2 regions of the Haloleucobacter albus genome follow, and region 2 is predicted to be linked to the other one. Evidence: riboswitches for the same ligand, from Rfam matches in the RefSeq annotation. Region 2 holds a riboswitch; the other holds the start of a gene.
The links. A riboswitch is a leader RNA that binds a small molecule or an ion and turns the genes downstream of it on or off. The one in region 2 is predicted to bind cobalamin.
Positions count from the first base shown of each region.

Region 1: it holds a riboswitch for cobalamin, as region 2 does, so the genes downstream of both, ACT6QH_RS12925 (TonB-dependent receptor plug domain-containing protein) here and cobW (cobalamin biosynthesis protein CobW) in region 2, are expected to answer to the same signal.

Region 1 is NZ_JBQWAS010000029.1:92,194-95,402, forward strand. Features, by position in the region: gene ACT6QH_RS12920 (enoyl-CoA hydratase) at 192-989, shown strand; cobalamin riboswitch at 1,173-1,379, shown strand; gene ACT6QH_RS12925 (TonB-dependent receptor plug domain-containing protein) at 1,495-3,209, shown strand, end outside.
Region 2 is NZ_JBQWAS010000028.1:446,698-449,906, reverse strand. Features, by position in the region: gene cobN (cobaltochelatase subunit CobN) at 1-52, opposite strand, end outside; gene cobW (cobalamin biosynthesis protein CobW) at 256-1,323, opposite strand; cobalamin riboswitch at 1,512-1,699, opposite strand; gene cobO (cob(I)yrinic acid a,c-diamide adenosyltransferase) at 1,831-2,436, shown strand; gene ACT6QH_RS11955 (cobyric acid synthase) at 2,436-3,209, shown strand, end outside.

The DNA of each region.
Region 1 (3,209 bases), on a different contig from region 2:
CTGCGGCGCAGGCTGGCTGCGGCACATCCGCCACACTCACCTTCAACATGGCCTGCCGCAGATCTTCCATCCACATGCCGAAATAGCGACACCCCGCATTCTTTCCTTTATATGCGGTGGCTCGCCCCGGCAGATCAGCCGCGGCATATTTTTCCGCCGCTCCGGCGGCTGGCGTCGAGAGGAAGCAGCACATGTCCAACGGGACCACCGAAAACACCGCTGAAGATGTCATCCTCATAGAGCGCGAGGGGCGCGTCGCCATTATCCGCCTCAACCGTCCCAAAGCACTCAATGCCCTGAATTTCCAGGTGATGACCGCCATGGCCAAGGCTGTCACCGCGCTCGATCAGGATACCGGCGTGGGCGCCATCGTCGTGACAGGTTCCGAAAAGGCCTTCGCCGCCGGTGCCGACATCAAGGAAATGGCAGAGCGCTCTGCCGTGGACATGTTGCTGGATGACTGGTTCTCCGATTGGCAGACCGTGGCGCACTGCCGCACCCCGCTGATCGCGGCGGTTTCCGGCTTCGCGCTGGGTGGTGGCTGTGAGCTGGCCATGATGTGCGACCTCATCATCGCTTCCGAAACCGCCAAATTCGGCCAGCCCGAAATCAAGCTGGGCGTCATGCCCGGCATGGGCGGCTCGCAGCGCCTCACCCACGCCATTGGCAAATACAAGGCCATGGACATGGTGCTGACCGGCCGCATGATTGGCGCTGAAGAGGCCGAGCGCGCCGGCCTTGTCTCCCGCGTGGTGCCGGCCGAGCGCCATATGGAAGAGGTGATGGAAACCGCCCGCACCATCGCCAATTATGGCAAACCCTCCGTGCTTTCCGCGAAGGAAGCAGTCAATCGCGCCTTTGAAGTGAGCCTGAATGAAGGCGTGTTGTTTGAACGGCGCACCTTCCATGCCCTGTTCGCCACAGAAGACCAGAAGGAAGGCATGCGTGCCTTCTCCGAAAAGCGGGCAGCGGAATTCAAGAACCGCTGAGCCCCTTCCCGCCCTCACAGGGAAGAAGCCTCATCTTTCAGTCTGCCGCGGACCTGCCGCGGCAGGCGGGCTGGGCGCAGAATATCCGTCCCCGCGCCCGGATCTGAACATGCTTATGTTGCAATGCGGCCACAGATGTTACCAAACTGTAATAGGTCCATTGACGCTTGACGTTACGAATCCCTATTTTCCATCTCCGACGGTATCCTTCCCAGAAGGATGAAAAGGGAACGTGGTGAGATGTGCATCTGCGCATCAAATCCATGGCTGCCCCCGCAACTGTGAGTGGCGAGCCTCTCTCCAATAGACCACTGGGCATCAGGGGCCTGGGAAGGTGGAGACAGGCAGGGACCCACAAGCCAGGAGACCTGCCGTCACCCGTGGTCACACGCGAGCACGTCGGGCGGGGCTCCCCGATGCGGTGAACAGTTTCATGTCTCCCGACATGGAAACGACGCTTCGTTCGCGGTGACGTGTCCACATTGGCGTTTCGCCAGAGGTTCACATGCCGCGTTCCGCTCCCTTCAGCCACCAGCTCCGTGCTGCATTCGGCGCCACAAAACAGGCTCCTGATACAGCGGCTCTTACCCGCCATATGCGTTGTTCCAGCGCCAGCCTGCTGGCAATCAGCATCGCTATGGCCGCAACTCCGGCTTTTGCCCAGTCTGCCGAAAACACGCAGCAAGCTGAAGAGATCCAGATTCAGGAACAGATCGCCCTGCCGGATGTGGTGGTGAGCGCCACCACCCAGGCCACACCCAGCCGCGAAGTCGCCAGCTCGGTGACCGTAGTGACCGGCGAGGAGATCGAGCAGCGTCAGGAGCGCAGCGTCCCGGATGTTCTGCAATCCGTTCCCGGCTTGAATGTTGTGCAGACGGGCGGCCCCGGCAGCTCAACCTCCGTGTTCATTCGTGGCTCCAGCTCCAGCCAGGTCAAGGTGATGCTGGACGGCATTGAGCTTGCCGACCCATCCAGCCCCGGCAATACGTTCGATCTCGGCTACATGTTCACCAATGACATGGCCCGGCTTGAGGTTCTGCGTGGCCCGCAGAGCGGCCTTTATGGCTCGGAGGCCATTGGCGGCGTCATCTCCATGACGACCGAGCGCGGCAGCGGCCCGGCCCAGCTTTCCGGTTATCTGGAAGCCGGTGGCCTTGGCACTTTCAATCAGGTCGCGAGCCTGAAGGGGGCCATGCAGGGCTTCTCCTACAATATGAATATCGGCAATTATGCCAGTACGGCCATTCCGGTCACGCCGCAATCCATCATTCCCTTCGGCATGCCGAACAATGACAACCGGAATGAAAACCTCACGCTCTCCGGGCGTTTCGACCTGGATGTGAGCGACAATTTCACCATCAACTACACCGCCCGCTACATTAACGCCTGGCTCGATTACACCTCGGATTTGTGGAACAGCGCCACATATGAGAGCGCGCCGGCCCCCTTCCAGGATACGACCCACGCCACGACCTTCATCACCAAGGGTGAAGGCATCTGGTCCTTGCTGGATGGCGCGCTGGTCAACACCTTCGGTGTTGCCGCTACAAATTATGCGCGCGACAATACCAGCCTCTACAAGAACAATCTCAGCGAATATTCCGGTGACCGCCAGACCTATTACTGGCGTTCCAGCTATGATTTCATGCCCGGCCAGAACCTGCTTGTCGGCGTGGAACACAAGCGTGATTACATGACCTCCGAATCTGCCTGGACCAGCATGGATGCCAGCAGCGACGATACGGCCGGTTATGCTCAGCTTCAGACGTCTTTCTGGGATCGTCTCTTCATCGCGGCCAATATCCGCTATGATGATTATGATACCTGGGGTGGCCATACCACTTGGCGTATTGCGCCTGCGCTCTGGATTCCAGAAACCAACACAAAGCTGAAGTTCACCTATGGCACCGGCTTCAAGGCGCCGACCCTCTATCAGCTTTATGCCCCCTATTACGGCAACACCAACCTCAAGCCCGAAGAGAGCGACGGCTGGGATGTCGGCTTTGAACAATATCTGTGGGATGACAAAGTCAGCTTCGGCCTGACCTATTTCTACAATGATGTGACGAACCTTATTGTCACCGCCCGCAACATGACAACCGGCAACTACACCAACGAGAACCTCTCCAGCGCTACGAGTGATGGCGTTGAAGCCTTTCTGGCGTTGAAGCTTTCCGAGCAGTTCTCCATTCGGGCCGATTACACCCACACCAATACGGT
Region 2 (3,209 bases):
TGGCGGTTTCCCCTTCATCCAGGCTGACCGTGCTGACAGGCAGAAGATGCATGACCTAGCCCGCCCTGAAAAAGACGGGAGACAGGAACAGGGCAGGGTGGGCACTGGGGCTGGAGCCGGGGCGGGCCAGCATGATATGGCCCGCATGAGGCCAGAGCACCTCTTGCCCCCACATGACCTTTAGCCGGCGCGGGCGCACCGGGGCGCAAGGCCTCTTGCCCCCGCCTTTGTATTGTGCCTGTTCCCGTCTCATCTTCAGGCCGCCGCCCGGCCAGCCAGCGCTTCGGCCACCGCGGCCTGATCGAACCCCTTGAGGCCGATCACCACCAGCTTGCCCTCGCGCGCCTCCCCCGGAGCCCAGGGGCGGTCATAATGATGGGAGACGCGGCGGCCTACGCTCTGCACCACCAGCCGCATGGGTTTGCCAGTGACGGGCACGAACCCCTTGATGCGCAACACGCCCGCGGCCTCTGTGGCGCGGCTGACTCGGGCGGCGAGTTCTTCCGGCGAGGCGGCGTCGGCCACAGGCAGGGCGATGCTCTCGAAATCATCATGATCGTGCGGCTCGCCGGAATCATGATGGGTCTTGCGGGCCTCGAGATCATCCTCCGCCGCCGCGCCAAGGCCGAGCAGCAGGCTGGGTTCTACCTCACCCTGCGCGGTTTCCACGATCTTCACGGCGCGGGGCAGATGGGCGGAGATTTCGGCATGCGCCTTCGCCTTCGCACCGGCATCCATCAGGTCCGCCTTGTTGAGCAGAATGAGATCTGCGCACAGGATCTGGTCCTCGAACACTTCTTCCAGCGGGTTGTCATGATCGACGGACTGGTCCTGCTCCCTCTGGGTGGCCAGCGCCTCTGGGTCATCGGCGAAGAAGCCGGCGGCGACGGCGGGGCCATCCACCACCGCAATCACGCCATCCACCGTGACGCGTGAGCGGATTTGCGGCCAGTTGAAAGCCTGCACCAGCGGCTTGGGCAGGGCCAGGCCGGAGGTTTCGATGAGGATATGGTCGGGCGGGGTATCCGAGCCCAGGAGCTGGTCCAGCGCGGGCACGAAATCATCGGCCACGGTGCAGCAGATGCAGCCATTGGGCAGTTCCACCACCCGGCCGTCTTCACAGCCCTTGATGCCGCAGCCTTCCAGAAAGCCGCCATCAAAGCCTACATCGCCGAATTCATTCACCAGCACCGCGATGCGTGCACCATGGGCATGCTCCAGAACGTGGCGCACCAGCGTGGTCTTGCCCGCACCGAGAAAGCCGGTGACGATGGTGCAGGGGATCTTGGTGAGGGTGTTGGGGGCGGGAGAAAGGGTGTTCATCGCCCGGCCTCCGCATGCCGCCTGTTGCTGTTCTGCAAAAGGGCGCGGCGCGCAGCGGCGCAGCGGGCGGGAGAAAGGCGTGGCATCATCAGCTCCGTCAGGCTCCGGCGGTTCTGCCGGTCTCTTCCACGGACGGAGCGGACGGATGTCCGGCACAGCGCCATCCGTCACCCCGACGGATGGGCCCATGGAAGCAGGGCGTGACGGCAGGTCTCCTGGCTCGCGGACATTCCATTTCGCGCCTTCCCGGAGCGCGTGCGCCCAGTGGCCTGTTGCGAAAGGCGAATCCGCCTACAGTTGCGGGGGCAGCCGCGGCTTTTGCACCGCATTCCCTTTTCACCTCGAAGTTCGAGGCACCGTCGCTTATAGCGTTAGCGGGCGGCGCTGCGCCGCGCAAGGCCGCGCATGATGCGGGGCGGGGCTGTACACCAGCCTGTGAATTGTGCATGAGCCCCACTGCCCACAACACCCATATCCCACAGAGGGTGTCCCACACAGGAGCACGAGATGGAAACCGCCGAAGCTGCCCGCCACCGTGAGAAGATGCAGAAGCGCAAGGCCGTGCAGGATCGGGAGGTGGCGGAAAAGACCATCGAGAAGGGGCTTCTCATGGTCCATACCGGGCCGGGCAAGGGCAAATCCACCGCAGCCATGGGTTTGTTGCTGCGTGCGCTGGGGCATGGCTGGAAGGTCGGCATCGTCCAGTTCATCAAGGGCGCGTGGGAAACTGGCGAGCGTACGGCCTTCGAGCGCTTCGGAGACCAGATCTCCTGGCACACCATGGGCGAGGGCTTCACCTGGGAGACCCAGGACAAGGCGCGCGACATCGCTGCCGCCGAGGCCGCCTTCGCCAAAGCGCGCGAGCTGATGACCGACCCGGAGATCCGCCTCATCGTGCTGGATGAGCTCAATATCGCCCTGCGCTATGATTATCTGCCGCTGGACGAGGTGATCTCCACCCTCACCAACCGGCGCGATGACCTGACTATTGTGGTCACCGGCCGCAATGCGAAGCCGGAGCTGATCGCGGCCGCTGATCTGGTGACGGAAATGATGTTGGTGAAGCATCATTTCGCGGCCGGGGTAAAGGCGCAGAAGGGTATCGAATTCTGATGGCCGGCGCCTTCATGGTGCAGGGCACCGGCTCCAATGTGGGCAAGTCCCTTCTGGTGGCGGGCTTCTGTCGCCTGTTCGCGCGGCGGGGGCTGCGCGTGCGCCCCTTCAAGCCACAGAACATGTCCAACAACGCAGCCGTGACCGAGGATGGTGGCGAGATTGGACGGGCGCAGGCCATGCAGGCGCGTGCGGCGGGCGTGGCCCCCAGCGTGCACATGAACCCGGTGCTGCTGAAGCCCCAAAGCGATGTGGGGGCGCAGATCGTGGTGCAGGGCAAGGTGTTCGGCGCGGCCCGTGCGCGTGATTATCAGGGCTTGAAACCGCGCCTCATGGGGGCGGTGCAGGAGAGTTTCGCCCGCCTGAAGGCCGAGGCCGATCTGGTGATTGTGGAAGGGGCGGGTTCAGCAGCAGAAGTGAATCTGCGGGCCGGTGATATTGCCAATATGGGCTTTGCCCGTGCCACTGGCACGCCGGTGGTTCTGGCCGGCGATATTGATCGCGGTGGGGTGATCGCCGCCCTTGTCGGCACGAAGACCGTGATTGACCCGGATGATGCGGCGATGATCCGAGGCTTTCTCGTCAATCGCTTCCGGGGAGATCCGGCGCTGTTCGCCGATGGCATGGCTTTTATCGCGGCGCGCACCGGCTGGGCTCCGCTGGGGCTGATCCCGCATTTTGACGAGGCGCGCCGCCTGCCGGCGGAAGACGCGCTGGGGCTGGCTGATTCGCCCGCCCGCCCCGGCAAGCCGCTGGTGGTGGTGCCGGTGACG